DNA from 3 places in the Corynebacterium sp. HMSC071B10 genome. Region 1 is predicted to be linked to each of the others. Evidence: predicted binding sites of a transcription regulator. Region 1 holds the regulator's gene; each other region holds the start of a gene.

Region 1 (10,212 bases):
CCAAGGTGCAGCGCCTGCCCATCGAAGAGGTCTCGCAGGCGAGCGCGAACCAGCGCTCGGGCCGCTCGGGGCGCGTTGCCGACGGTATCGCGATCCGCCTGTACTCGGAGGAGAACTTCGAGGCGCGGCCGGAGTTCACAGACCCGGAGATTCTGCGCACGAACCTCGCCAGCGTGATTCTGCAGATGATTTCGCTGCGCCTGGGCGACATCGCCGAGTTTCCCTTCATCCAGCCGCCGGACCACAAGGCGGTGCGCGACGGGCTGCTGCTGCTCCACGAGCTCGGCGCGATCACGGACAAGGAGCGCGGCGGCGCGCCAGTGCTCACCGACATCGGGCGCGACCTCGCCCGCATCCCCGTCGACCCGCGCATGGCACGCATGCTCGTCGAGGCCAATACGCTGGGCGTGCTTGACGATGTCTCCGTGATCGTCGCAAGCATGACCATCCAAGACGTGCGCGAGCGACCCCTGGAGTACCAGGCCCAGGCCGACCAGGCGCACGCCCGCTTCAAGGATAAGACCTCGGACTTCCTGTCCGCGCTCAAGCTGTGGGACTACATCCACGACTCGCGCGACGAGCTTTCCGGCAACGCGTTCCGCAAGCGCATGAAGCGCGAATTCCTGCACTACATGCGTATCCGCGAGTGGTACGACCTGGTGCGCCAGCTGCGCGAGGTCTCCAAACAGCTCGGTTGGTCGATGCCCGCGCAGGTCGCCGGCGAGCGGGACGCGGACGCCATCCACAAGTCTCTCCTGACCGGCCTTTTGTCGAACATCGGCGCACGCGACGGCAACTCGAAGGAGTTCCAGGGCACCCGCGGCACCCGCTTCATGATCTTCCCCGGCTCCAGCCTGAGCAAGAAGCCACCAGAGTTCCTCATGGCCGCCGAGCTCGTTGAAACCTCACGGCTCTGGGCGCGCGATGTGGCCAAGATCGAGCCCGAGTGGGTCGAACGCGCCGCGAAAGAACTGCTCAAGCACAGTTATTCGGAGCCGGTGTGGTCGCGGAAGCGCTCGTCGGCAATGGTGCACCAAAAGTCCATGCTCTACGGCGTGGCCATCGTGCGCGACCGGCTCGTGCCCTACCACCGCGTCGATCCGGAGGCGGCACGCGCGATGTTTATCCGCCACGCCCTGCTCGCCGGCGAGTGGAACCGCCACCACCGTTTCATCGAGCACAACGACGCGCTGCTTGACGAGGCCGCGCACGTCGAGGACAAGGTGCGCCGCCGCGGACTCGTGGTGGACGAGGACACACTCTTCGACTTTTACGACGCGAAGTTGCCCGAGAGCGTGACCACCGCCCGCCACTTCGATTCCTGGTGGAAAAAGCAGCGGCGCAAAGATGCACACTTTTTGGACTTCGACCCGGACGCGCTGCTTGACGACGCCGGTACCGACACCTCCGAGGCCGCCTTCCCCGAAACGCTGCGCAGCGGCTCCATCGACTATGCCCTGCGCTACAAGTTCGAGCCTGGCGACCCCTTCGACGGCGTCACCGTCGAGGTCCCCGTCCCACTGCTCGCCGGCTTTGACCCGGCCGGCTTCGACTGGCTCGTGCCGGGCCTGCGCGAGGAGCTGCTCACCGAGCTCATCCGCACGCTACCGAAGGGCATCCGCACCACGGTGGTGCCCGCCCCCGACTTCGCCCAGCGCGCGCTGCCGCTTTTGGATACGCAGGAGCCCTCGCTTGTCGACGCCTTCGCCACCGCCCTGCAACGCCTCGGCGCAAGCGGGGTCAACGGCTCTGACTTCAACCCGAGCCGGCTGCCGGCGCACCTGCGGGTCACCTTCGCCGCGATCGATCGCCGTGGCGACATCGTCGACCACGACAAAGATGTCGATGCCCTCAAGCGCAGGCAGGCGGGCAAAATCTCGTCGTCGGTGTCCAAGGCGGGCCGCGCCTCCGAGTCGAAGGCAGTACAAGCTTGGACCGCCGACTCGCTCGGCGAGGTGCCTGAGACGGTGCCGACCACCATCGACGGCAACGAGGTCGACGCCTACCCCGCCCTCGAGGTGACACGCGATGGCGTGCGCGTGAAGGTCTTCCCCACCAAGGCCGCGGCGGATGCCTCAATGATGACGGCGACGCTGACCATGCTGTTGCGCAAGATCTCGGTCTCCCCGCAGCAGATGACGAAGGGCTTGCCGCTGCGCCAGAAGGTCGCAGTCGACCAGTACCCACACGGCGGTGCCGCGGGCTTGGTCGAGGATGCCCGCGTCGCCTCTATCCGCGATCTTCTGATCAAGCACGGCGGGCCGGTGCGTACGCCGGAAGACTTCGACGCACTCGTCGCGCGTATCAAGCCGGAGGTGCCGGGCGCAGTGCGCCGCATGGTGGTAGGAGTCACACCGGGCTTGGTGGCGTACGCCAACATGGCCAGCGAGCTTTCCCAGTGGGAGGGCCCAGCCATCGACGACATGAAGTCGCAGCTGGCGTTTTTCCTCCCGAAGAACGCGCTGACGATCCACGGGCTAGTCAACCTCCAGCACTTGCCGCGCTACATCGAGGCCATGCGCCTGCGGCTGGAGGACATGCGGATGGACCCGGACCGCGATGCGGACCGCCAGGAGGTCATCGACACTGCAAAGGCCTACCTGGAAGCGAAGCGCAAGACGCTACCAGCGGGGCGGGAAAAAACACGCGCGTACAAGGACGTACTGTGGCGCATCGAGGAACTGCGCGTGAGTATTTTTGCGCAGCGGCTCGGCACGCCGAAGCCAGTCAGCGCCCGCCGGATCGAAAAGATGGTGGACAAGCTGCGCTAGGTGCCTAGAAGTCGTCCTTGTCGCGGCGGCGCATCAGCCGGATTTCGGATTCGAAGTCGTCAGCGCTCTCGAAGGACTTGTACACCGACGCGAAACGCAGGTACGCCACCTCATCGAGCGCGCGCAGCGGCTCGAGGACGGCCAGCCCAATCTCGTTGGCGGGCACCTGGGAGCTGCCGTGCGAACGGACGGTTTCTTCGACTTGCTGCGCGAGCCGTTTGAGCGCGTCATCAGACACGTCGCGGCCCTGGCACGCCCTGCGCACACCCACGATGAGCTTGTCGCGGTCGAAGGGCTCGCTCACGCCGTTTCTCTTCACCACTGTCAGGACCGCCTTCTCCACCGTGGTGAAGCGGCCGCCGCACTCGGTGCACTCGCGGCGGCGCCGAATTGCGGCACCAGCGTCTATCATGCGCGAGTCGGTCACCCGCGAGTGTTCGTGGTGGCAGAACGGGCAGTACATCGCGGTCTCCTCCGGCAGCTAGGCATCTATCCTCTTGCTTGCCTACGCTACCCGGTGCCGCAGCCAGAGAGACAGTGCAACCTAATGCTGTGCGTAAAAGGCGAACTCTGCCTCGGTGGGCAAGGTGTGACCTGACTGTTCCGGCGAGAACACGCCGCCAATTGCAGATCCCAGGATAAGCGCGATTCCAAGTCCGATTCCCACCAGTACGCTTTCGCGCTTTTCGCGGCGGGATTCGAACTGTAATTTTTCGCTATCCCCAATATATCGCGCTTGCGGCCTCGTCTCGGTTCGCTGCGGAGTCGAAACATTGAGCGTTCGAACAGGGCGTACCTCTCGTGCAGAAAGTTCTCGTTCCATGAGGTCCCATTCTGCAACAGGGTATCCGCGATACCCACGTGACTTCGCGCTCGTAGCGACCGAATACGGGTGGTTGTGCATGATGGTCATTGTTGTGCTCCTTTGTGCGTTTTCTTCATTCTAAAAACCGGACGAACATTACCGAACGGTCTCGCGCCCATATGTTCGACATTAGGTTACGTGTTCGATTTATAGCACCCCAAACACAACGCTGTCTACCCCACAAAGAAGAAGTCGAACACCCTTGCCCTGTCTGGTAGGTTAGAGAGTGCGCGATACGCGCCACCAATTTCACAATTAAGGAGCACCCATGGCACGCAAGAAACCCGAAAACAAGAACTTAGACATGAGCGTTTTGTCTGATCGCCAGCGCAGGATCCTGGAGGTTATCCAGGACGCGGTGGTGCTGCGCGGATATCCGCCGAGCATTCGCGAGATCGGAGATGCGGCGGGGCTACAATCCACGTCTTCTGTCGCATACCAACTCAAAGAGCTGGAGAAGAAGGGCTTCCTGCGCCGGGACCCGAACAAACCGCGTGCGGTTGATCTCCGCCACCTGCCCAACACAAAGCAGCGCCAGAAGGCTCCGGCGGCGGAGGCCCCGGAAGATGCTTCGAATGCGCGTTACGTTCCTGTTGTCGGCCAGATTGCCGCCGGCTCCCCGATCCTCGCCGAGGAGAATGTGACGAGCTACTACCCGCTGCCCGAGGAGCTTTTGGGAGACGGCGACCTGTTCATGCTGCAGGTTGTTGGCGAGTCAATGCGGGATGCAGGCATCCTGCCCGGCGACTGGGTCGTGGTGCGCTCCCAGCCGGTAGCAGAGGAGGGCGAATTCGTTGCCGCACTGCTTGACGGCGAGGCAACGGTAAAGGAGTTTCACAAGGACTCCACCGGCGTGTGGCTTTTGCCACACAATGACGCCTACTCGCCTATCGACGGTACGCATGCCGAGATCATGGGCCGCGTCGTCTCCGTCTTCCGCACCCTGTAAATCACCCCTGATGCGGGTCGGCATGCCGCACAAAGTGTGGCTTTCGCCGCCCCCAAAGCGGGGGAAACGGAAGTAAAAGGGTGTAACCGGGCACCGATTTTTGCAACAATACGGTCAACGTGTTGGTTTTTGCTTAGTGTGCCAAAGGAGCCGAAGGAGCGCCGTGTACGCAGAAGAACGTCGGCGGCAGATCGCCTCGCTGACTGCAGTTGAGGGACGGGTCAACGTCACAGAACTTGCTGGGAAGTTCGGGGTAACCGCGGAAACAATCCGCCGCGACCTGGCTGTGCTGGACACCGAGGGGCTGGTCCACCGCGTGCACGGCGGTGCCGTGGCCAGCCAATCGTTCCTCACCACAGAGTTCCCGCTCGACGCTCGCTACCGAACCGCTTCTGCTGCGAAGCTCGCGATCGCACGCGCCGCGCTGAATTTTGTGCCAGACAAGCCTGGCGGCTCGATCTTTTTAGATTCCGGCACCACGATCAACGGGCTCGCCTCGCTCATGGCAAAACACCCGCCAGCACGCGAGTGCCACATCGTAACAAACTCGCTGCCCACCGCGCTTGACCTCTCGAGCGCCGACGTGCAGGACGTGCAGCTGCTCGGAGGCAACGTTCGCGCGATCACCCAGGCTGTCGTCGGCGATATCGCGCTGCGATCGCTCGCCATCCTGCGGGCCGACGTGGCTTTCATCGGCACGAACGCACTCACCATCGACCACGGGCTTTCCACCGCAGACGCGCAGGAGGCAGCGGTGAAGCAGGCCATGGTAACCAACGCTCGCAAGGTTGTGGTGATGTGTGATTCCTCCAAGCTGGGCAACGACTACCTGGTCAGCTTCGGCTCGATCGACGATATCGACGTGCTCATCACGGATGCCGACGCGCCAGCCTCCTTCGTCGAGGAGATTGAGCGCAACGGGGTGCAGGTCATCCTCACCGAGGAGGAGGGGTAAGCCCCCCCACGTATGTGGGTTTATGCCCGTTTCCTTGAGTATTCCCACACGATCGGGCATAATTGGGCGTAGCACGTGGTGCTCACACGACCGCTTTGTCGCTGTTCAAGGGCACTTGAAGTGCACTGCCCGCGGGGTATGACACACCGGGGGTAGAAAACACCGGACATCGACAGTACGGAGTACCCCGTGATCATCACGTTGACACCAAACCCCAGTATTGACGCCACCCTGTCCGTCGACCAGGTCGTCCGCGGCGAAGTCGTCCGCGCACACGCCGCCAGCCGCGAAGCCGGTGGCAAAGGCATCAACGTCTCCCACGCCATCGCCAAGGCAGGCGGGGAAACGCTGGCGCTCGCGCCATGCGGTGAGAATGATCCGTTTCTGCAGGCAGTAGGCCGGATCAATGTGCCGTTTGTGCCGATCGCGGTCGACGGTTTCGTGCGCACGAACACCGCGCTGACGGAAGCCGACGGCACGACCACCAAGATCAACGAGCTTGGCCCGGAGTTGTCCGGGGAGCAACGGGTGGACGTCGAGAAGCAATTGGCTGAGCACGCGCACAAGGCCGACGCCGCGGTGCTCGCCGGATCCCTGCCGCCAGGCGCACCGCTCGATTGGTACGCCGATCTCACTGCTCAGCTGCGCGACACTGTGCCGCTGATCGCGGTGGACACCTCCGACGCGCCGTTGCGCGCGCTCGGTGAGCGCCTCGAGCAGGCCGCGCCGACCATCATGAAGCCGAATGCCTTCGAACTCGCGCAGCTTACCGACGGCGACGGGCGCGCTCTCGAAGCCGACGCCGCCCGCGGCGACTACGACTCGATTCTGCGCGCCGCTCGCGAACTCGTCGACCGCGGTGTGGCCGAAGTGCTGGTCACCCTCGGCGGCGCGGGCGCGTGCCTCGTCACAGCAGACGGGGCCTGGGCCGCAGCAGCGCCGAAGGTGACTGTGCGCTCGACGGTCGGCGCGGGCGACAGCTCGCTGGCCGGCTACGTCATGGCGCGCGTGGCAGACAAGTCTTTCGCCGAGTGCCTGCAGCAAGCCGTCGCCTACGGGTCCGCGGCCGCTTCCCTGCCCGGCACCGGTATCCCCTCCCCGGCGGATGTTGATTGTGCGCGCGTTGAAGTCGTCGCGCTCGATGCCCCCGCCCCATTCCCTCGCGTGTAAGTGGAAGGACACACTATGAACGCACCACTGATTACGCCTGACCTGGTCAGGCTTGATGTTGATTTCGGTGGCCAGCCGAGTGAGGTCATTGGACACCTCGCCGAGCTGATGGCCGCCGCCGGTCGCGCAACTGACGCCGCGGAAGTCGCGGCTGCGGCGACCGCTCGTGAAGAGAAGGCCGGCACCGGCGTCAACGGCCGGGTCGCCATCCCGCACTGCCGCGTCGCTGCGGTCAACGAACCGACGCTCGCGTTTGCCCGCCTGTCCGCGCCCGTGGACTTCTCCGGCCCCGACGGCGACGCCGAGCTGGTCTTCATCATCGGCGCGCCGGAGTCCGGCGGCAAGGCGCACCTGAAGATTCTGTCGAAGCTCGCCCGCGCGCTCGTTCGCGGTGACTTCGTGGAGACCCTGCGCGCCGCCACGACGGAGCAGGAGATCGTCGACGCCGTGCTTGCAGTCGTCAACGCCGAGCCGAAGAAAAAGAAGGCGGCCCCGGCTGCGCCAGCGGCAAGAGCTGAGAAGAAGCCCGAGGTCATCCGCATCGCTGCGGTGACCTCGTGTGCCACCGGTATCGCGCACACCTACATGGCCGCCGACGCGCTCACCCAGGCCGCGCAGAAGCGCGACAACGTCGAGCTCATCGTCGAGCCCCAGGGCTCCTCGGGCGGCGACCCGCTCGAGCAGTCCTTCATCGACAGCGCCGACGCGGTCATCTTCGCCCACGACGTCGCTGTCCGCGACAAGGGTCGTTTCGCGGGCAAGCCGGTCGTCGACACCCCCGTCAAGCGCGGGGTGAACAGCCCGGACGCGCTCATCGACGAGGCCATCGCCGCCGCGAAGGACCCCAACGCCAAGCGCGTCGAGGCGGCCTCCGAGTCGGCGGGCGAGGACTCCGCCGCCTCCAGCGACGGTCAGCCCTGGCCGAAGCGCCTGCAGCAGGCGATCATGACCGGCGTGTCCTACATGGTGCCCTTCGTGGCTGCAGGCGGCCTCCTGCTCGCGCTCGGCTTCCTCGTCGGCGGCTACGACATGGCCAACGCCTGGGAGGCGCTCGTGCTCCAGCACTCGCCCACCAACCTGCCGGGCCATGAAGTGCTTGTCGACGGCACCGCCATGACCTTCGAACGCTCCGGCTGGGCCCTCTACCTCGGTGCCGTGCTCTTCGCCACCGGGCAGATGGGCATGAACTTCGTCGTTGCCGCGCTCTCCGGCTACATCGGCTATGGCCTGGCGGGCCGCCCCGGTATCGCCCCGGGCTTCATTGGCGGCGCAATCTCTGTCATGGTCGGCGCGGGCTTCATCGGTGGCTTGGTCACCGGTCTGCTCGCCGGTGTAATTGCCTACTGGATTCAGACCTGGCGCGTACCGCGTTGGCTCGGCTCGCTGATGCCGGTCGTGATCATCCCGCTGTTGACCTCGCTGGTCGTGGGCTTGATCATGTTCCTTCTGCTCGGTCGCCCGCTCGAATCACTCATGCTGGGCTTGACCGATTGGCTGGAGTCCATGAGTGGCTCCTCCGCGATCCTGCTGGGCATCATCATCGGCCTGATGATGTGCTTCGACCTGGGCGGCCCGGTCAACAAGGCCGCCTACCTCTTCGGTACTGCCGGTCTGTCGGCAGGCACGGACGCAAGCTTCGAGATCATGGCCGCCGTCATGATCGCCGGCATGGTTCCGCCGATCGCGCTGTCCATCGCTACTTTCCTGCGCAAGCAGCTGTTCACCCCGGCTGAGCAGGAGAACGGTAAGTCGGCCTGGCTTCTCGGCCTGTCGTTTGTCTCCGAAGGCGCGATCCCCTTTGCCGCGGCTGACCCCTTCCGCGTCATCCCGGCGATGATGCTCGGCGGCGCGACTGCGGGCGCGGTTTCCATGGGCCTGGGCGTGGGGTGCCAGGCACCGCACGGCGGTATCTTCGTCATCTTCGCCTACGAGCCGTGGTGGGGCATGTTCATCGCCCTGGCTGCGGGCGTAGCGGTAGCTACCGTGGCCGTAATTGCCATCAAGCAGTTCTGGCCGAACGAAGAGATTCAGAAAGCCGCCGCTGCCAAGGAGCAATCGGAAAATCAGGCCCCGGAAACGGTGGCGGCCTAAGCACACGCGCGCCTAGACTAGCACGTAAACACCAAAAGAAAGGATTCTCACTATGGCTTCCAAGACTGTCAAGGTCGGTTCCACGGTTGGGCTGCACGCCCGCCCCGCAACCATCATCGCCGATGCAGCCGGCGAGTTCGATGACGAGATCATCCTCACCCTCGTCGGTGGCGACGAGGACGATGAGACGGATGCCGCGTCCTCGCTGATGATTATGGCGATGGGCGCCGAGTTCGGCGACGAGGTCACCGTCGAGTCCGAGAACGCAGCCGCGGTGGACAAGATCGCCGCGCTGATCGAGCAGAACCTCGACGAGGAGTAAGCCTTCGCTTAAAGCACGCTTCAAGCCCCCGGCACCGTGATCTTGGTGCCGGGGGCTTCGACGTTAGAGTTAGCGGTACTGCCCCTCCCCGATCGTCTCGTACGCCCAACGCATGAGCGGGTAGAACACGATGATGCCAACGGAACCAATCGCGATGCCCTCCAGGGTGACCTGGCCAACAGTAAAGGACAGGTTGCCGATGCCCACGATGAGCGCGACGGCGGCCGCGGTGAGGTTGACCGGGTTGGTGAAGTCCACCTGGTTTTCCTGCCAGATGCGCACACCCAGCATGCCGATGAGCCCGTAGAGCACCAGGCACGCCCCGCCGAGCACGCCGGCCGGGATGGTGAAGATCACCGCACCGAACTTCGGAACAAAGGCCAGCGCGATAGCGAAGAGCGAGGCCACCCAGTACGCGGCGGTCGAATACACCTTAGTCGCGGCCATGACCCCGATGTTCTCGGCGTACGTGGTCGTGCCGGAGCCGCCGAAGGTGCCGGCAAGGGTGGTGGCGATGCCGTCGCCAATCAGCGCCTTGCCCTGCAGCGGGTCGAGGTCGCGGTGCGTCATCTCGGAGACGGCTTTGACGTGGCCGACGTTCTCCGCGATCAGTACCACCAGCACCGGCAGCGTCACCAGGATGGCGGAGAGGTGGAACTCGGGGCTGTGGAACTCCGGCAGGCCGACCCAGGGGGCCGCGCCGATGGTGGAAAGCGCGTCGTCGGAAAGCCCGCCCGTGGCAGCTGCAAAGGCCCAGCCGACCACGACGCCGATGAGGATGCTTAGGCGCGAGGCCATGCCGCGCGTGGCGACGGTGACCAGCACGATGGTGGCGAGTGTGACGCCCGCGACGGCGGGTTGAGTCTCCACGTTGCTCACCGCGGTTGGCGCAAGGTTGAAGCCGATAAGCGCCACGATCGCGCCCGTGACGGCCGGGGGCATGACCGCGTCGATGACGCGCTTGCCGGCCACGTGCACCACCACGCCGACGAGGATGAGCAGGACACCGGTGACGAGCACGCCGCCCAACTGCGCGCCGATGCCGTACTGCTGCGAGGCGGACAGCGGAGCTATGAAGGCGAACGACGA
Region 2 (10,212 bases), on a different contig from region 1:
GCGATGTCTTCCGCGGTGAGGTTGAGCTTGCCCTCGTAGACGGCGGCCGCCTTCGCCTCGTCGCCCTTGAACCGGTTGAGCGAGAAGTCCGTCTTCACGCGGCCCGGGTCGATCTCGGTGACGCGGATGTTTTGCTCGGCCTCCTCGCGGCGAAATGCACGGGTGATACCACGCAGCCCGTACTTCGCCGCGTTGTAGCCGGACCCGCCCTTGTACGCGTCCGTGCCCGCGACCGAACCGACGTTGATCACCAGGCCCTCCGACGCCTTGAGCTGCGGGTACAGCGCGCGGGTGACCCGCATCGTACCCATCACATTCGTCTCAAACATCCACTCCCAGTCCGCATCGTTCGCGTCCCGCAGAAAGTCGAGTTCCTTCGCGCCGCCCGCGTTGTTGACTACCAGGTCGACCCGCTCGAGCTGGGCCGCAAGCTTATCGACGCTCACCTGATCCGTCACATCCAACTCCGCCGCAACCCCGCCAATCTCCTTGGCGATCGCCTCGCACTTGTCCAGACGCCGCGCCGCGACGACAACGTGCCAGCCGTCCTGTGCCAACGCACGAGCTGCCGCCGCGCCAATACCTGCAGAACCGCCAGTGACTACCGCTACTTTTTGTACTGTCATGTGTTTAGGGTAACAAAATTGTGCGCGCCCCACTGAAGATCATCCACGCTGCGAGCGCCACGAAGATCGCGCCGGTGACCTTGTCCACCACGTGACCATAGGTTTTGATGACCCCGCCCAACTTTGCGGCCAAAAGTGCGAACCCCACGAACCAGACCACGCCCGTCACGATCAGCAGCAGCGCTTCAATTACCCCGGCATTAAACTGCGCGAAGATCGCCCCGAAGAAGAGGATGGCCTTCGGGTTGGAAAGGTTCGTGGCCAAGCCGAGGCGAAAGGGCTTGCGCACCGTCGACGCCGCCGGCACGTCCGGGTTACTGGCGTTGCGGATCGCGCTCAGCCCCATCCAGCCGAGGTACGCGCCGCCCACCAGCTGCAGCACCGCAAGGACCTGCGGAAACGTATTCACCAGCGCGCTCAGCCCAGCTATCGACGCCACAATCCAGCACGTGTTGCCCACCATGATCCCCAGCGCACACAACACCCCGGCGCGCCGATCCTTCGTGCCCACGCGGATGAGCTGGAAGAGGTCCGGGCCCGGGCTCGCAATCGCCGCGATCCACGTGGCAAGAAGCAGAAACATGCATTTACCCTAACCGCATGACGAATGATTGGTATAAGCCGGAGACCTTGCCCGACCACCAGCCAGGTTGGGCGCTGCTTCGCGAGTTCAACGCCCTCCACAACACCGACCCCCAACGCGCCCGGGAACTTTTGGCCGAAATCTTCCCATCGAGCGAGGTCCCCGAGATCTGGGCGCCGCTCCACCTGGAGTACGGGGCAAACACACGCTTTGGGCCGGGCTGCTTCATGAACTTCAACTGCACCATCCTCGACATCGCGGACGTGGCCATCGGCGCGGGCACCCTCTTCGGGCCCGGCTGCCAGCTCATTACGGTGGAGCACCCGCTCGACCCCGACGATCGCGCCGCTGGCTGGGAGCGCGCGAAACCCATCGTGATCGGCGAAAACTGCTGGTTCGGCGCGGGCGCCATGGTCATGCCGGGCGTGCACATCGGCGACCGGTGCGTGATCGCTGCGGGGGCGGTCGTGACGAAGGACCTTCCCGACGACTCGCTCGCCGCAGGCGTGCCCGCTGTGGTTAAACGGAACATCGCAAAGCACGCGAATTAGCACAGGTAGGCCACCATTTCCAAATCTCCTCTGCGATAACCCTTGCGAATAGAACATGCGTGCGCTACTTTGAAGGAAAGTTCATTTCGAGGGGTGACACCGTGACCACTACAACCAAAAGCCCGCCAGCCCATTTCCGTACCCAACGACCCGACGACCCAATAAGTTCCGCCGGCCAAGCCGTCCGCGACGCCCACTTCGCCGTCTTTTCCCCGTACATCGACACCGAAATCGAAGACTTCGACATGCGTGTGACTCAAATCCAGCAGGCCACCGCGTGGTCGAAAGGCTTCGTCGAGCGCGGCATCCTCGCCTTCGCCACGCTGGGCCTCCTCCCGCGCCTGCAAGCGCTCCACCGCGCCTCCCGCCTGCTCGACATGTCGCACCTCGTCGCCATCGAGCGGGTCCTCGCCGAGCTCGGGGAAAAGGTCGACCCCGAGGCGCTCTCGCTTATCGACGATGCGTTGACCTCCCTCTTCACCCCCACCCGCACCAACCAGCACATGCCCCAACGCCACACGGTGACCCGCCGCATCCGGGAGCTGATCCGACAGATCGACCCGGAGCGCGCCTACGACCAGAAGCAGCGCAAACAGCGCGAACGCTCCCGCTCGCAGGAGCAGGTCAGCTTCGATGCCTTCCTGTTGGACGGGGTCGAGCAGTCCATCATGCAGCTGAACACAAACGAGCTCAGCGCCGCCCGGTGCCGAAAGAGCATCATGGCGGCGGCGCGCGAGCACAAGGTGACACTGGCCGAAGCCATGATCAAGCTGCTCACCGGCGAGGTCACCCCCACGAATGCGCCAGTCCTGCACTGCTACGCGCCGAAAGGCCGCGAGCCGGGTGATCCAGTGCAGTTCCCCGGCCATGGCTGGACGGGGCCTGAGGCAACGGCAGCGCTCGATGAGTGGATCGCCAAAACCGGGGCGAAAGTGCTGGACATGGACGAAGCTGCCAACGCCTCCACGCCCAGCTACAGCCCGACTGCCGAGATGCGCGACTACGTCACCGCTCGCGACGGCACCTGCGTCTACCCCGGCTGTACCGCGCCGGCACACTCGTGCCAGCTAGACCACCGCATCCCCTTCGACGAGGGCGGCGAGACCACCCCGGGCAACCTGTTCCCACTGTGCCAGCACCACCACAACCTGAAGACGGATAAGCGGGCGAGCTACGTCCCCGACCCGGTCACCGGCGACATCATCTGGCTGTTTTCCGACGGCACCTACGAGATCAACGAGCCGGACGGGCTCCTTGGCCGACAGGTCACCCCGACCAACCCCCGGTGGCGCTCCAGCCTCGCCAGCGTGCGCGCGAACCGGGCACGGACGGCGGAGTTCAACGCCAAGGGCCACGCCATCCTCGACGACTTCGACCGCGACCAGGACCTCACGGAGGCCAAGGCACGCATCGCGGCGCTGGAAGACGAGTACGGCATGACCTTCCAGCCCAAAGACGTACTCCCCGACTACGACCCCTCCAGCTACGTCGAGCGAGCGCTCGCGGAGCTCCTCCCCGCCTAGCGCAGGTAGAACGTGTCCACCACCTCGTACTTCGGCCCGCCGCTGCGGCCCCGGCCGAGGTGGGACTCCATGAGGTGGACTTCATCCACGGTGAAGTCGGGGCCGGAGTAGACGGAGAGGGCGTGGGCGTGGTCGTCGAGAAGCAGCATGTCCCGTGTCCTGGTGCCTTTGCGGGCGACGGTCAGGTGGGCGCGCTGGCGGTGCCACTGCTCTGGGTCGAGTTGGCAGTCCGCCATCAGGTCTTTGAGCGGCGCTTTGTCCCCGCCGACGCCGATCCACAGGGTGCGGCGGTCAAAGCAGCCCGCGCCGCGCAGGTGGAGGCGAAGAGGCCGAGTAAACGCAGTCGCCTGCGAGAGGTGGTCGCTCACGGCGGCGGCGTCGTTGGGCTGGCTGCCGTAGAAGGCGCAGGTGATGTGCCAGTTGTCGGGGTCGGTCCAGCGCGTTTCAGTGCCGGAGAAGTCCCTGATTGGGCGCAAGGCGGTGACGAGGTGCTCGCGGACCTCATCTGGTGGGACGATCGCTGCGAAGAGACGTCTCATGCCCCTCACGCTACCCTGGAAACTCATGTTTGACCTTGCGAAAATCGGACAGGGCCTGCCCGTGGCGAATTCCCTGGACCAACTGCCGGATTCCGGGCCGCTCGTGGTGCAGGCACCGCCCGGCACCGGTAAGACAACGCTGCTGCCGCCGGCGATCGCGAACAAGGTCGGCAAAACTATCGTGACCGCTCCGCGCCGCGTGGCGGTCCGGTCTGCGGCGAGGAGGCTCGCGCACCTCGACGGTTCAACTTTGGGCCAAAAAGTTGGGTATTCGATCCGCGGCGAGCACAAGGACGGCTCGCTCGTCGAGTTCGTGACGCCGGGAGTCTTACTGAATCGCCTGCTCAAGGACCCGGATCTTCACGGCGTCAACGCGGTCATCCTCGACGAGGTCCACGAACGCCAGCTGGACACCGACCTGCTACTCGCCGTGTGCATGGAGGTGGCGGTGCTGCGCGAGGACCTCTACCTTGCCGCGATGTCCGCGACGCTGGATGCGAAAACCTTTGCCACCCACATGCGCGCGCAGATCCTGTCGACGGAGGCAATCACCCATCCGCTGGAGATTGAATACGCACCCCATCCAGAGCGCATCCAAGGCACCCGCGCGTTCTACCAGCACGTCGCACGCCTGGCGGAAAATAGTGACCGCCGCACCCTCGTGTTCGTGCCCGGCGCGCGCGAGGTTGACCTGGTGTGCGGCACCTGCACAGACGCAAAGCCCCTGCACGGCCGCCTTTCCTCCGCCGAGCAGGACGAGGCGCTCAATGGCGACTCTCAGGTGGTTGTTTCCACCAGCGTCGCTGAGTCGTCGATTACCGTGCCGGGCGTGCGCCGGGTCGTGGACGCGGGACTTTCCCGAGTCCCACGGCGCGACAACCGCGGAATGACGGGCCTGGTCACGGTCTCAGAGGCGGTCACCAGCGCGGAGCAGCGGGCGGGCCGCGCGGGTCGCCTCGGGCCGGGCGAAGTTGTCCGGGCGTTTTCCCGCGAGGAGTTCCAGAAGTTCGCGCCCGACATTTCTCCTGAAATTGCCACCAGCGACCTCACCTCGGCGGCGCTCGCCATCGCGGCGTGGGGCTCGCCCGACCTGCCGCTGCTCGACCCACCGCCGGAGCAGTCGCTTGCCGACGCCCACGCCACCCTCCGCGACCTCGGAGCCCTAGACGAGAACAACGCGATCACAAGTTTTGGCCGAAAGCTTGTTGCGCTGCCGCTGGACCCCCGGCTTGGTGCCGCGTTGCTGAAGTACGGATCGGGGGCGGCGGTGTGCGTCGCAAAGCTTGGCGACATGGACGCGAAACGACTCGCGCGCCTGGTGCCAACAACTCCGAAGGTCCCAGACGGCGACGTGATCGCGACCGCGTTTCCGCAGTGGGTGGCGAAGCGCATCGGCGACGAATACCTGCTCGCCAGCGGCACCCGGGCAACTTTTGGCGGAAAAGATGAGTGGATCGCCGCCGCCGAGGTACAAAGGACCGCCCGCGGGGCGATCATCCGCGAGGCTGCGCCCTACCACCTGCCGGAGGAGCGGGTTACAGAAGAAATACGCGCAACCCTCCAAGGTGGCAAGGTCCGCGGGCGCAAGGTCCGGGCCGTCGGCGCGATCGAGTTGAGCTCCACGCCGGTGCAGCTGTCGCCGGAGGAGGCGCAGCGGGCCCTGAAGGACCTTTCCCTCCGCGACTTCCAGCTCGACGACGGAGCTCAGCGCCTCAAAGCGCGCCTCGACTTCCTGCACGAGCAGCTCGGCGACCCGTGGCCGGACGTTGCAACAGGCGACTATTCGGTGGAAGCCATGGAGTTGGCGAACGGGGCGTCGATAAGCCAGCTCAACATGCGCAACGCGCTCTTGAGGCAACTGCCCTGGCCGGAGGCATCACAGCTTGACGAGCTCGCGCCGGAAAGGCTGCCGATCGGCAAGATCGACTACTCCACCGGGCGCCCGATCGTGCGGGTGAAGCTGCAGCTCGCGTTTGGACTCGCAGACTCGCCGGTGATCGCGGGACGCAAGCTTTTGTTCCACCTGCTTTCTCCTGCCGGGCGCGAGCTCGCGGTGACCGACGACCTGCGCAGTTTCTGGGACGGGCCGTACCAAGACGTCCGCAAAGAGATGCGCGGGCGCTACCCCAAGCACCCCTGGCCGGAGGACCCGTGGACCGCCACGCCGACCGCGCTGACTAAAAAGCGTCAAAACTAACAGTTTCCTGGGTGTGCCAGGTAACTTATCCGTCATGACTACCCGTGCCCACACAGTGACTATGTGGACGTTGGTCTCCCTGATCATCGGTTCCACAATCGGCTCCGGCATCTTCGCCCTGCCGCAGAATATCGGCTCCGTGGCGAGCCCCGGGGCGATGCTCATCGGCTGGGTGATTGCCGGCGTGGGCATGCTCTCGATCGCGTTCGTGTTCCAGATCTTGGCGCGTCGGAAGCCGCACCTGGACTCCGGCGTGTATTCGTATGTGCGCGCGGGTCTTGGCGACTTCATCGGGTTCACCAGCGGTCTCGGCTACTGGCTCGGCTCGGTGATGGCGCAGGTGGGCTACGCCACCCTGTTCTTCTCCACCATCGGCTACTACGTGCCCGCGTTCAAGAACACGTGGGTGCTCGCGGGCGCGGTCACTATCCTGACGTGGACGATCTTTGCCATGCTCACGCGCGGGGTGAAGCAGGCGGCGGTGATGAATGTGATCACGACGATCGCCAAGCTGGTGCCGATCCTGTGCTTCATCGTGCTGGTGGCGTTCCTCGGCTTTTCCTGGGACAAGTTCACGCTCGACTTTTGGGGCGATAATTCGGCGATTCCGTTTTCCCAGCAGCTGCAGGGCATCATGCTCTACACGGTGTGGGTGTTCATCGGCATCGAGGGCGCATCCGTCTACTCTAAGCAGGCACGCACGCGTAACGACGTCGGCCGCGCCACCATCATCGGCTTCCTCTCCGTCCTGCTTCTGCTGGTCGCGGTGTCAACGCTCTCCTACGGCGTGCTGACCCAGCCGGAGCTGGCGGCGCTGCCGGAGAACTCGATGGGCGCAGTCCTTGAGGCAGTGGTCGGCCCGTGGGGCGGCGTGTTCATCTCCATCGGCCTGTGCCTGTCGGTGCTGGGCGCGTACGTGTCCTGGCAGATGCTGTGCGCGGAGCCGATCGTGCTCATGGCTAACGACGGCCTGCTGCCCAAGGCCCTGGGCAAGACCACCAACTCTGGTGCACCGTTCCGCGCGCAGCTGGTGTCCACGCTGGTCATCCAGCTGTTCGTGATCATCTTCTTCGCTAACGAGGCGTCGTATAACGCGATGGTGCAGCTGGCCACCATCATGTACCTGCTGCCGTACATCTTCTCGGCGCTCTACCTCGTGCTGCTCAGCTTGCGTGGCAAGGGCTTGAGCCACCCGCACGCGGGCACGCGCTTCGACGACTCGGGCCCGGAAACCACCCGCGCGGAGAACCAGCGCCACATGCTCATCGGCGCGGTCGGGTTCGTGTACTCCCTGTGGCTGATTTACGCGGCGGACCCGGTCTACGTGCTGCTCGGCGCGCTCGCGGTGGTCCCGGGCATCATCCCGTATGTGTGGACGCGCATCAGCAACAAGGAGCGCCTGTTCAACGCCTTCGAGTGGGTCGTCGTCGGCATTGTGGTGCTCGGTGCCGTCGTCGCCGTGCTCAAGCTTCTCGACGGCACCCTCACCCTCAGTTAACGCCAATCACCGGCCACAGCACCTCAGTGATGCGCTTGGCCAAAAGCTTCGCGCTGCCCACGTTGAAGGTCGAGCGCAGGATCACCGCGCCGACGACCATCGCGCCCACCACGCCCGGATCGACACCTGCGCGCAGGGTGCCGTTGCTCTGCGCGTCCTCGATGTCCTCGATGAACTGGTCGTAGAAGGACTCCTCGAAGCGGTCACGCCACGCCACGACGAGCGGATCGGCGGTGGCGATGAGCGAGCCGAACACTCTCGTGCCCACATTGTCCTCGACGAAGGCACCGAGCTCAGCAATGTAGTCGCGGAACGCATCCCTGGTCAGCGGTTTTCCGGCCTCGCAATAGTCGACGGGCTTCGGGATGGAGATCGCAATGTGGTCCAGCGCGTCGACCAGCATTTCCTTCCGGTCTGCGTAGCGCCGGTAGATGGTCGTCTTCGCCACGCCGGAATCGGCCACGACGGCGTCGATGGACGTGGCACCGAACCCCTCCTGCTGGGCAATGCGCAGCACAGAGTCGTAGATGCGCTCCTCCGTCGTAGGCTTCTTCGCACCAGATGTTTTTGATTGACTATCTACACGGCTCATAGCTACGTATTCTGGCATACTAGCCCGCCCGAGTCAGATACTCCTGCCACCCGAGTCGAGCACAAAGGACGACTACCAGCACAAGTAGTGCGACACGCACGAGTTTCGAGCCGCCCTTGAGCACCGTTCTTGCCCCCAATTGGGCACCCACCACGTTCGCCACGGCGAGCACGAGCGCGAGCTTCCACTGCACGTAACCGCCCGCGATGAAGACGGCGAGCGCGCCGAGATTAGTCGCGGTGTTGATCACCTTCGCCATCGCCGCCGACTGCAGAAACGCTTGCGAGAACACAGCGGTAAAGCCCATGATGAGAAACATGCCGGTGCCGGGCCCGAAGATACCGTCGTAAAACCCGACTGCCCCGGCGAGCGCAAGCCCCGCGATCGCGCGGCGGCGGGTAAACAGCTGCTGGTTTTTCGTGCCAAACTCCGGCTTGCAGGTGACGAAGATGCCGACGGCGAGCAGCAGTGCGATGATGATGGGGCGCACAACCGAGTCGCTAATCAACGCCACCGCGAGCGCGCCCCCGGCGGAAGCACATCCAGCGGCGAGCGCGTAGCCCCAGGTCAGCTTGGGCACCCCAACTTTTCGCACAAAAGTTACCGCCGCCGAGGCGGTACCAGTGACCGCCGCGACCTTGTTCGTGGCCAAGACACTCGCGGCGGGGAGCCCGGTGGCGGACATGAGCACCGGGATGAGCACGAGGCCCCCGCCGCCGATCACCGCGTCGATCCACCCGGCGGCAAGAGACGCGGCAGCGAGCAGCACGAGAGTAGACATATCGCTCACGCTACTATCGGGGCCTATGCAGCGTTGGATATTTGTCGCCCCGGCCTCCGTGCTGTTGGGCTGGATACTCTCCGCGCTGCACGTGCCCGCGGCATGGATCCTCGGCGCGCTTCTCGCCGCCGGCACGTGCGCGTTGACTACTGGCGAAGAGCTGCGGGTCAACGAGCAGGTGTTTAAGCTCGCCCGCGGCGCGATCGGCGTGATGGCGGCGCTGCCGCTGGTAGGCATCCCGCCGCGGGACTTGCTTCCCTTTATCGTGCCGGGTCTGCTCGCGGCGGCGTTTGTGATCATGCTCGCCTTCGTCGGCGGCATCCTGCTGGCGGATCGTGGGGTCTCGCGGGAGACGGGTGTGCTCTCGTTGCTTGCGGGCGGGGCGTCGGTGATGCCGGCGATCGCAAAGGAAGTGGGCGCGGACGTGCGCTACGTCGCGCTCACCCAGTACCTGCGCCTGCTGGTGGTCTCGATGACGCTGCCTTTGGTCGCGGGGCTTTTGGACGCGCCGCAGACCCACGCGCCGAGCGCACTCGAGCCCTATTGGTGGATGTGGCTGCTTGTCCCGGCGCTCGTGCTTGTGGGCCAACCGGTGGGGAAGCTCCTGAAGCTCCCAAACTCCAGCGTGTTCGGCCCGATGCTTGCGACGGTCGCGTGCGGCGCGGTGGTCCCCTTCGAGATCGTGCCGCCGGAGCCACTGATGATCGGGGCCTTCCTGTGCCTCGGCTGGATCTGCGGGGGCGGGCTGTCGGTGCCAGCGCTGCGGCACTTCAGCACACTCCTGCCCGCCACGCTTGCCTACATTGCGCTGCTTATGGGTGCATGTGCCGCTTCCGGCTGGGCGGTGGCGAAGTGGCTGGGCATTAGCTTCTACGAGGGCTACCTCGCCACCACCCCGGGCGCGTTGGAAACCGCGCTGGCACTCTCGGCGGAAGGTGGTGCGGGGCCTGCGGTGGTCTCGCTGCAGATTATCCGGCTCATCTGCATCCTGATTTTCGCAGGCTACCTACCAAAGATTTTGCGGAAGCTTTAGTGGCTGAGCACCGCGTGGGCGAGCATGTCCATCGGCATGGAGCCGAGTGAGAGCGCCTTGCGGTGGAACTCGCTCACCTCCATACCTTGGGCCAGCGCCTGCTCGCGCAGGTTGCACCAGTCCCGGTAGCCGATGGCGTAGGAGGGTGCCTGGCCCGGCCAGCCCATGTAGCGGTCCAGCTCGAAGGTGAGGTGGGACTCGGGCATGGCGCAGTTGTCGCGCAGGAAGGCCTTGGCGTACTGGGCGTCCCAGGTGCCGCTGCCGTCCGGCGTGGTCTTCTTCAGGTGGA
Region 3 (10,212 bases), on a different contig from region 1:
ACCGGATCCTTGGTCTGCTTCTCCTCCGGCTTCACCGTTGCTTCATCGCCCTTGGAGGTGAAGTCCGCAGTGTAGGTCTTCTCACCCGGGACGCCCTTCTGGACAACCTTGATCTCGCCCGGCTTCAGCGCCGGGTTCGGACGGGTTACTACGTCGAACGGAACCTGGGCAGCCCAGGTGACCTCCTCGGAGGTTTCAGACGGCTTGGTGCCGACCTTGATCACCTGATCCACCGGCTGCTCAGTGATCTCCTCCTTGACGGTGGCTTCACCATCCGGCTTGGAGTTGGTCACCTTCTGCGTCACGGTGACAGTCTTCTTGCCCGGCTTGCCCTCAGTCACGGTCTCGGAGGTGCCTGCAGGCATGTTCGGGTCGAACTCGACCTTCACACCAAACGGAACCTCGGCTTCGACCGTCTTGGTGGTCTCACCAGTGGTCTTCGTGCCCACGCGAATAACGGCATCCTGCTTCTCGGTCACCGTGGTGGTCTTCACTACTGGGTCACCAGACGGCTTGCCGTCGACAAGCTTCTGAGTGCTTGTAACCTTCTCCTCGCCGATAACGCCCTGCTTATCGACGACCTGCTCACCCGCCTCCAACGTGTCATCGAAGATGATTGTCGTTTCGAACGGGATCTTACGGTCGGTCTCCGTAACCAGCTCTTGGTCGGCCAGACGCGGGCCGTATTCGACGATACGGTCTGTCGGCTCGGTGCGAGCCTTGGTCTCCTGGACGGTGGCCTCGCCGTTGACGCCGTTGAAGATGGCGGAGTACGACGCCTCGCCGTTAGAGCCGTCCTGCACGACGCGGGTTTCACCCGGAGCCAGCGCGGGATTCTCGCGCACAATGGTGGAGTACGGAATAGGCTCGGTCCACTCGACCCTCTCGCTCATCGGTTTCGTGCCGATGACTACGACCTCATTCACCGGACCCTTGGTCCGCTCCCACTTGCCGGTTTCCCTGTTAAAGGTGTCCTCACCTGGCTCACCCTCGGTCTCAACCTGGTAGGTGCCCTGCTTGACGGTGGCGTCGTACTTGTACTCAACCTTAAACGGAACCTCGCGCGTAGGAGCGTCCTCCACGTTCACAGTTGCGGTGGCGGTGTCCTTAGAGCCATCCTCATACGTCACGATGACCGGGACGTTAATCTTGTCGCCTGCCTTGGCGGTTGCCGGCGCGGTGGAGATGACGTTGCCCTGCTTGTCCAAGCCGACAATCCAGTCACCGTTTGCGTTTGCAATCTTGTAGGTCGGGTTGCCGTACTCATTAGTTTCACCGGTAGGTGCGCTACCTGCTGGGAGCCCCGCCGGGTCAATGACAAACGGGTCTACAGCCGCGAAATTGATGCCCTGCGGCTTGTCCACGCTGATCGGCGAGGTAACCGTGCCGCCCGGACTGACCGTCTCAGTTGGGAAGGTCGGGTTGGCCTCCCAGTTGTTGGTCATCTTCACCACGGTGGCAACGGGGACCTCATCAATCGAGCCGTCAGGGTAGGTGACGGAGACGTTGTACCTGTGCTTGTCGCCAGGCTTGGCGTTTGCAGGCGGGGTCACCGAAACTACGCCGGTGTCAGGATCGATCTTGTACGTCCAGCCGTCGACAGTAGTCTCAGTGACCGGCTCATCACCCTGCATACCGAAGGAGAAAGTCGAACCATCCGGAATGTTATTCAGGTTGACGTTTCGCGTCACCTCTTCGCCTGGGCCCGCATCCTGAACGGAGTAAGACGGCTCGTAGACGTCCTTCTGCGACTCTCTCACTTTGAACGGAGCCAAGACAACGTCCTGGGAACCGTCGAGGTAGGTCACGGTCACAGGCACCTGGATGCCGTCGCCCGCCTTGGCCGTCTTCGGCGGTGTTGCGGTGACAATGCCGGTTTCATCAACCTTGACTGCCCAGCCATCAACAGTGTCAGGGACGCTGTAGCGTTTCGACACGTCCGTAGCCAGGTCGCGATCAGGGACCTTCGTATCCTCCGTGATGGAGGAGGCGACACCCTCACCCGGTTTGGTGGTCTTCTGCTCATACTTCGGCTCATAGATCTGACGGTGCGCGCCCTGCGCCACCACAGTGGCGATGGTGAAGTCCGTCGAACCATCCTTGTACGTTACGCGCACAGGAATGTCTGCGGCCGAGCCCGGCAACACGTGAGCAGCAATTGGCGTCTTGATCTCGCCCGTAACAGGGTCAATCTGCACCTGGTCCCAGGTGAGGTTACGTGGCGGCGCAATGTAGTCCGGGTCGTTCGGGTCAGTGACCAGGGAGAAGCGCGGCTCTGATGCGTCGCTGAGGTTCTTGCGATCAACCTGGCTTGTCACCGTTGTTCCGGTCTTACCCGTCACCGTCGGGTACGACGGCTGGTTGGCACGCGCGTAGGTCCCAACCACCGTGAAGTCTGCCGGTACCTCAGCCGTAGAGCCATCCGGATAGGTGACATGTACCGGGATGGAGACGGACTGACCATTCGGAACGCTTGGGCCTGGGGTCGCGGTGACGGTACCGCTTCCGTCGATAGTGAACTTCCAGTCCTTCGGCCACTGATTCTCCGGCGGCAGCTTGTACTTAGCCAACGTCGGATCGGTCAGGAGGCTCTGGAATTCTGTGCTCACCGGCTCCCCTGCCTTGGTCAGCTTCGGCTGGTAGTGCGCGGTATCCTCACCCGACTTATCACCAATCACACTGATGGTGCCGGTGGTGATCTGCGGGTTTGCACCACTGGCATAGTGTGCCTTCACCGGCACGGTCAGCTGCGCGCCAGGGAAAACATTAGGCGGGATGGTGGTAGACAGTACACCTGTGTCCGGGTCGATCTTGAGCGTCCAACCGCCGGTCGTGTACTCGGTGGAGCCGTCCTCGAACGTGTAGCGGTTCGGCTCTTCGTCCGTGTCTTTGCCGCCCTGCCCCACCGGGGGCATAACCGGTTGGAGCGACACCTCCTCATTATTTTTACCGGAGACCGCGGTGTAGTCCGGCACCTTCACACTGTTGATCACCTGGAAGGTCAGCTTGACAGTGTCGCTGGTGCCATCCGGGTAGATGCCCTTGATTTCTGGGGAGATTGTGGAGAAGTTCGGAACATCTGAAGGCGAGGTCGCGGTGACCTTGCCGTTGTCATCCACGGTGACAGTCCAGCCCTCAGGCACGGTGTTCGGATCGACTTCATAGCGCTCCGGCTGGACGGGGTCGTGGTCTTCAAAGGCAGGATCCCAAGTCAGCTGTGCCTCGATGGGGTGGCCCGGAACACCCGTGGTAGTTCCAGGGCTAACCAGCGTAGTGACCTGGGTGTTATTGGGGTCCACAACAACAAGTAGCGGAATGATGTCACGGGAACCGTTGGAATACGTCACAACAACGCGTGGCTGCGCGAAGGTACCCGGGTTCGGGTTCAGCGGCGCGGTGACGGTGACCTCGTAGGTGTCGGGGTCCATCTTGGCTTCCCAACCCGAGTAGACGTTCTTCTTATCCAGCTTGACCTCGGCCTCAAAGCCTCCGTCCTCGCGCTTCTTCACCAGGTCCGTAATCTTGTCCCCGGCTTCCTTAAACGTGATTACCTGGCGGTCCTTAGCGGGTTCGTTGTTTTCCACGCCGGAAATAATTGCCTGCTGGGCAGGGTCATACTTCGGGTCATGGAACTGGGTGTCGTCGAAGCTCCACTGGTGGTTGGCAATAACGTTCGCCTGGTTGTAGCGGGTCAGCGAGTTGGAGCTGTCGAAGACCCCGCCGCCGCCAAAGGCGTTGTTGCGAGCAGCAGCCTGCAACTGGTCGACGGTACGGGGCTTCGCCAGCACGTTAAAGCGCATGCCCTGCTGGTCGCTCAGGTTCGTGCCCTTGTACTCCGGCATGGTGTAGAAGATCTCGCCGGTGTCCTGATCAATACGTACGCTCGACTTACCACCACCAGAAGCGTCGGGGTCACTCGTGCCGATGAAGTTACCCTGGGCGTCGTAAGCCTCCACAACCATGCGGGACATGGAATCGTCCGTGCCGCCGTTCTCCACCTTGGGAACGTTGATCTTGCCGACCTTGAGCTTCTCGCCGGGCCTAATGACCAGCTTTTCTCGGTTCTCCCACGAGACCGTGATTGGGTTACATTCAATATTCTCGCTCGGCCACGGGTTTACAGTAGCGCTGAATTCCGAGCTGCGACCTTGTGTGGCTTGCAGCACACCCGAAGGATTGTCCTTCTTGTAATTGCCCTGCCAGGCGTAGCGCACGGGATTGTCGGCAGTGGCCGAAGCGAACTGCCCGACCTTCTCCTCGGTCATCTCTGCGGAGAGATTCAGGTTTCGTTGTGTGCGAGAAGCAGTAATGTCAATGCTTTCGTCGGCCTTGTGAGTGACGCTCTTGTCAAGGAAGGTCTGGCCGGCCTCCATGGAAGGCACCTCGCCGACATCCAAGTAGTCGGCAAGGTTCCCCGCATTGGTGAAGTACCAATCGGCGAATGTGCGGTCCTTCGAGTTATCAAAGGAGACGCTCAGGCCCCACAGGGTTTTCGAGGGGCTGCTCCCACTCGGCTCCTGGGTGTTCCAGCTGAAACCAGCCTGGCTACCATCCGGTTTGTTTGTCGCTGTAACAACACACGACCCGGCCGGCAGGTCGGACGCCTGTTGGACGTCCTTCTCCACCGCGCCGGACTTGTCACGAATGCCGCCGGTGAAGCCGGATGCCGCAGCAGCGTAAGGCGCCAGCGGGCCGGGGGCGACCACGCTCACGCCACCGAGCGCGAGCGCAATGATGGAAGAGGCTGCGATGCCTGTAGAAGTTGATTTACGAAAACGCCGAGATGCTCCGGCCATGGGTACTCCTCAATCAAGCTGCTGAACAGGGCCTGGCATGTGCGGCCCGCTACCAGTCTTTGGTTATGCGCACTTCACCTATCTCACATTGCGAGGTGCTGCACTACAGAACACTTTAGGGAAGCTTAAAACACATGTCGAGATTGATGCTTCCTGCAGCGCATGCCAAGCACTCCCGCCCACACTCAGGTTTCAGCTTCAACCAGATCTGCAGGTAGCTACATACGCCGGAGATTAGCGTGCTGGTTTGTTGAGGGACAACGCGGCGTCGAGAAGCAAAACCAAGTCCTCTTGCGCATAGGTGGCGCGCAGCTGGGCGTCGTTGCCGCCGCGCAGATTGCCCCGCACTAGCGCCACGCCCTGGGAGGCCGGCACCATGGAAAACTCGCGCGGGTGCGGGAAGACCTGGCGCACGTAGTGGCCCGCGCGCAGCGCGCACCGGTTGAGCCAGATGTCGTCGGCGTGCGGGGCGCACTCCAAAAAAGCAGTGCCCTGTGCGGCGACAGCATCCACCATCGCCGGCGGGTACGCCACGCCCGATACCCCGGTGGCGAAGTGGCGTGGGTCCGGATCCGTGTCCTGCACAGACTTCCACTGCCTGTAGGGAGCCAGCTGTCCGTTTTGCAGCACGATCTCGTGAGCGCGGTAAGCGACCACGTTGTTGGGGTCAGCGTCGGAGGCGTTGAGGAGTTTTTCGGCGAACCACTTGGGGTACATCATGTCGTCGTCGACAGTGATGACGCGGGTGCCTGTGCCGGCGAACTCCTGGAAGGTGCCGTAGTACTTCGTGTGCGGGCCGTAATGCCCGTCCGAGCAGCGCACCTTAAGGCCGTGTTCCACGAGCGCGTGCAGACCTTTCGGCCACTCGCCCTCGTAGTCCTCTTTATCCAGCCACAAGTAGACCGGCAGGCGCTTGGTACCAACGAGGAGGGAGGAAATCGCCACCACTGCCGACTTCAATCGCGGGCCGTGGGAAGTGAGCGAGATGACCGTGCTGCCCTCTTTAGGGAAGCGTGCGGGAGACTTGCGCGCAACCACCCGCAGCTGAGGCGCGCGCAGTAGCGCACCTACCCCGCCCAGTGCTTGCCGAAGCGCATAGTCGATCCACATGAGCCAAAACTTTAGCCGACACGAGCAAATCGGGGCATGATAGGAGGCATGACTGACACGACGGGCAATGGAAACGACTCTGCGCAGACTGGTGGCGGTGCTGACGGGACTGCGACTTTTCACGACTGGTGGCAAGCGGCGCGTCCTCACACGTGGCCGAACGCTTTCGCGCCCGTCATCGCCGGTACGGGCCTCGCTGCGTACAACGGCGGCATGCACCTGGGCAAGGCGCTGTTGGCGCTCGGCGTTGCGTGGGCCCTGATCGTCGGCGTGAACTTTGCCAACGACTACTCCGACGGGGTCCGCGGCACCGACGATGACCGCACCGGCCCCACCCGCATCACCGCCTCGGGGTTAGCGCGCCCGCAGGATGTGAAGCTTGCGGCGTTTGCCTCCTTCTTTGTTGCTGCGGTGTTGGGTGTGATTCTCGCAGTGATGAGCGCGTGGTGGCTTGTGCTGATCGGCGCGGTGTGCATCGCTGCGGCCTGGTTCTACACCGGCGGGAAGAAGCCTTACGGCTACTACGGGTTCGGGGAGCTGGCCGTGTTTGTATTCTTCGGGCTCGTCGCGGTGCTGGGCACGCAATTTACCCAGGCGGGCTGGTTGACCGTGGACGGGTGGCTGGTGGCCATCGCGGTCGGCGCGATTTCGGCGTCGGTGAACTTGGCCAACAACATCCGCGATCTGGATTCGGACGCGCTTGCAGGCAAAAACACCTTGGCGGTGCGCATCGGCGAGGTGCGTGCGCGCCGCCTGTTTACCGTGCTGACCTTGACGCCGTTTGCGGTGACGCTGCTGCTGGGCAACTCGCTTGCGCTGCTCGGCTTCGCCGCGCTGCCCTTTGCCGTGTCCTCCATCTTGACCGTGCAACGTCAGCACGCTCAGGGCAAGGACCTCATCCCGGTACTAGGTATGAACGGTCGTGCCATGCTGCTGTGGTCCATCCTCACCGCTGCCGCCCTCACGGTGACGGGTTTACAGCTTTGGGGTTCCGGCATGGTGGTGCCGTACACGACGCACTAGGTGTGCGCCGCTCTTGGCGCTGTCGGTTTTCCTGGCCCTGACAGTCTGCGGCCGCAGACTGTTGGGGCTGTTTTTCGTCCGTACAGGCCGTGCAGGTGGCGGCGCACGTGCGGGGGCTGGGTTTCGGCGGGACTGTGGGGTGCGCCCGGTTGTAAGCGGTGAAGCGGGTGCCGTCGGCGAAGCGGTAGTGGATGTCGCCACCTCGCTGCCGGATGTGCACCGAGTTGTTGCTCACTAGCGAGTGGCAGGACGAGCACAGGGGAAGCAGGTTGTCCATGTTGGTCTCCCCGTTGCGGGACCAGTCTTTGATGTGGTGCATCTGGAGAAAACGGGTATGCGTACATCCGGGCATGGCACATTGGTGGTCCCAGCTGGCCAGGAGTGCAGCGACCTGACCGTCAGTGGCGAAGCGCTGTTGGCGGCTCACGTTGAGCGTGAGCCCCTGGCTATCCAGCACGTGGAAGCGGACCATGGCGTTGGCGATGTAGCTTTCCACCGCGGAGGATTTGGCCTGCAGGTTGTTGGGCATCCAGGCCCGGCCGTCCTCGGTGACCATGATGTTCACGTGGGCGCCTGGGGTGCGGAGCGGGCTTGAGGGGCTGGTGCGCACCATGTTGATCATGGCGATGAAGGCGGAATAAAAGTTGCGAGGCTCAGGCGGGCCGAAGCGCGAGGCGTTGTGCTCCCCGTCAAGCGCTTCGGCGGTCGATTTGATGTCCTCCCAGATGCTCTTGCGGTTGGCACCTGGCGGGGCGGTTTTCTTCGCCGGGCAGGCCTCTTCGGTGGCTTCCGCCTGTTTCAGGAGCGCGTCGAGCGCTTCGGGGTCGTCCAACTCTTCGGGTGTCGCGCCGTCAAGACCGTGGTTGGCCAGCTGCGCGAGTTTGAGCGCGGCGAGAAGTTCCTCACCGGTGACGGCTGGCAGGAGGACGTCGAGGTGGACCATCCCGTCTTTGCGCTTGTTGAGCCGGAAGTACGGCTCGGTGGGGTCTTTATCATCGTTCGGCTCCACACCGGCAAGCTTCTGCTGAAGCTCGGAGAAGCACATTGCTTCGGCGGCTGCGACGAGTTCGCCCTCGTTCTCCTCATTCATGTAGTTCAACAGCCACCTGACGGTGGTGTAACTAATCCGCGCTTTTTCGAATGACTCATAAAGCATGCGATATCGTCGTATCCCTCTGGCAACGAATACATACTCGAATGCAGTACTACGGGGGATACGTAGATCACGTATTAACCAAGCGGCGGTAGTTTTCGAACCTAGGCGCGGCGCACACTCCTCCTCATCGAACTGCCCGACGGCATCAAGCATCCGCGCACGGGCAACAGTGGAATCATCGTGGTTGACGTGGATATTCTTTGCTAGTTGAGCAGCGAGTTTTTCTTCTTCCGGGATGACAAGGTCCATGACGGTCTCTCAATTCTGCGGCACGGCGGTTTGGGTGGGTGGTTTTGCCTTCCGTTATATACATACACATGTTCGAGCGCAACAGGTAGTGGACGTTGTGATTAAAATGTGACATTTCTCGATTAAGCACACCACGCGAGTTTGGAATGGCAGATGAGGAACCTCAAAAAGTCTGCGGCCGCAGACTCGCGGACGGCCCCCAGAACAGTCCGCGGCCGCGGACTCCCCCGCCTAGCGCCGCTTGCCCCGCAGGATCACGTAGCCCAACCCAAGCCCGAGCGCGCCGCCGAGCACCACCAGCGCCACAAACGGCAGCGCAGTCGGGTTCATGATCACGAGGATCTCCAGCGCCTGCACCACCGGCGGCACCACGCACCACAGCCAGTTGACCTTCTCAGCACGCACCGTGTCCCACGCTGCGAGCGCGAGCGCCAGCAGCGGGTGGCCGAGCAGCAGCACCACGGCCCACCCCGCAGGCCCAAGTACAGACGACGCCAGCAGCATAACCAGCGACACCACGGCGAAGATGCCAAACACAGCCGACTCGGCTAGCACGCCGCGTCGAATTCTGCTTGAGTCCACGTCTGCACACTCCCATCGTAGGCACTTACGCTCAGCACGGTACCAGCTGGCTGCTCCAGGATTTCGCGTTTCGTCGCGCTCGCAGACGCAATTGTCCTCTCCGGGCGGAAGACGCCGTTGCCCCCGTCGTCGTCAGGCGCGGGGGTAAGGAGGAGGGCGCGGTTGTCGGGGTACGTGGCGTCGAGAGGCAATTGCTCGGCCCACGGCGCGGGATCGCTCAAGTTCACCTGGATGTGCCCGGACTGTGCTTCGGGGGCGAAGTAGCGTGCGAGGACCTCGTTTGGCTCGTCGTCAACCAGCCCCAGCCGATCCGCCGCGATGTCGAGCTGGCTGATCGACTCCCCGCAGGTATGCACGTGAGCGATGATCTCGCCTTGCTCGTTGTGGGAGAACCCAGATGCGCCGATGACCTCGACGTTGACGTAGTTGCCGCACCCCGCCAGACCGAGGCCGGCCGCAATACTCACGGCCAGCAGCCGCGTGCGCTGATTCATGCTTGCACCTCCTTGACGCATTGCCCAGTAGCGTAGGGAACAATGTTCACGTAATCCTGAAAGTCTCGCGAAAGGTTGTTTTTCTCGTGCTGGACGTGTTGACGGGCTTCGCCATCATCTTCGCCGTGATCGGTGTGGGCTTCGTGCTCGCGCAGAAAGGCGTGATTGGCAAGGGCGAGGCGCGCCTGCAACTCAACCGCATCGCGTTCTGGGCGGCCACCCCGGCGCTGATCTTCTCCAGCGTGGCAACCTCGGACACCTCGGCGTTCGCCTCGCCGGTGGTGGGGGTCATCGCCATTGCCTCGGTGGCGACGATGGCGATCTACTGGGGGCTCAGCGCGCTGTTCTTCCGCCGCAGTGTTGCAGAGACGATGGCGGGGGCGGCGTCGTCAAGCTATTACAACTCGGTCAACATCGGCCTGCCGATTGCCACCTACGTGATTGGCGACGCCACCTACGTCATCCCCGCGCTCGTCCTGCAGATGGCGGTGCTCTCCCCCATCATCATCGCGGGGCTCAACGCCGAGGGCGGCGGCCTGCGCTCGATCGGCAGCTCCTTTATCGCCGGCCTCACCGCCCCAGTCGTGCTCGCGGCCTTCGCGGGGTTCGCCGTCTCGACCTCCGGCTGGCAGGTGCCTGAGCCGGTGATGGCGCCGCTGGAGATCCTCGGCGGGGCTTCGATCCCGATGATTCTCATGAGCTTCGGTGCCTCGCTCAAGGGAGATGGTGTGCTTTCGCAAGAGCGCTTGCCGACGCTCACCGCCACCACCCTCAAACTCGTCGCCATGCCCGCCCTCGCCCT

Evidence for each region. The regulator LexA, encoded in region 1, represses DNA repair genes until DNA is damaged. The targets are predictions, from matches to a motif close to CGAACANNTGTTCG.
Region 2: HMPREF2990_RS04065 (HNH endonuclease signature motif containing protein) is a predicted target of LexA. The motif match lies at 1,811-1,824, and genes of this name have one in related genera.
Region 3: HMPREF2990_RS06705 (HNH endonuclease signature motif containing protein) is a predicted target of LexA. The motif match lies at 8,112-8,125, and genes of this name have one in related genera.

The regions. Positions count from the first base shown of each region.
Region 1 is NZ_KV818007.1:223,057-233,268, reverse strand. Features, by position in the region: gene hrpA (ATP-dependent RNA helicase HrpA) at 1-2,771, shown strand, start outside; gene nrdR (transcriptional regulator NrdR) at 2,776-3,234, opposite strand; gene HMPREF2990_RS12725 (hypothetical protein) at 3,316-3,684, opposite strand; gene lexA (transcriptional repressor LexA) at 3,905-4,585, shown strand; gene HMPREF2990_RS07735 (DeoR/GlpR family DNA-binding transcription regulator) at 4,749-5,540, shown strand; gene HMPREF2990_RS07730 (1-phosphofructokinase family hexose kinase) at 5,730-6,710, shown strand; gene HMPREF2990_RS07725 (PTS fructose transporter subunit IIABC) at 6,726-8,801, shown strand; gene HMPREF2990_RS07720 (HPr family phosphocarrier protein) at 8,854-9,123, shown strand; gene HMPREF2990_RS07715 (uracil-xanthine permease family protein) at 9,193-10,212, opposite strand, start outside.
Region 2 is NZ_KV817997.1:86,372-96,583, forward strand. Features, by position in the region: gene HMPREF2990_RS04050 (SDR family oxidoreductase) at 1-626, opposite strand, end outside; gene HMPREF2990_RS04055 (LysE family translocator) at 631-1,209, opposite strand; gene HMPREF2990_RS04060 (sugar O-acetyltransferase) at 1,227-1,760, shown strand; gene HMPREF2990_RS04065 (HNH endonuclease signature motif containing protein) at 1,862-3,283, shown strand; gene thpR (RNA 2',3'-cyclic phosphodiesterase) at 3,280-3,822, opposite strand; gene HMPREF2990_RS04075 (ATP-dependent RNA helicase) at 3,848-6,019, shown strand; gene HMPREF2990_RS04080 (basic amino acid/polyamine antiporter) at 6,054-7,517, shown strand; gene HMPREF2990_RS04085 (TetR/AcrR family transcriptional regulator) at 7,510-8,109, opposite strand; gene HMPREF2990_RS04090 (TSUP family transporter) at 8,129-8,890, opposite strand; gene HMPREF2990_RS04095 (AbrB family transcriptional regulator) at 8,916-9,923, shown strand; gene HMPREF2990_RS04100 (DUF885 domain-containing protein) at 9,920-10,212, opposite strand, start outside.
Region 3 is NZ_KV818006.1:177,410-187,621, forward strand. Features, by position in the region: gene HMPREF2990_RS06690 (G5 domain-containing protein) at 1-4,796, opposite strand, end outside; gene HMPREF2990_RS06695 (glycosyltransferase) at 5,031-5,906, opposite strand; gene HMPREF2990_RS06700 (1,4-dihydroxy-2-naphthoate polyprenyltransferase) at 5,955-6,929, shown strand; gene HMPREF2990_RS06705 (HNH endonuclease signature motif containing protein) at 6,868-8,019, opposite strand; gene HMPREF2990_RS06710 (hypothetical protein) at 8,566-8,889, opposite strand; gene HMPREF2990_RS06715 (hypothetical protein) at 8,883-9,410, opposite strand; gene HMPREF2990_RS06720 (AEC family transporter) at 9,497-10,212, shown strand, end outside.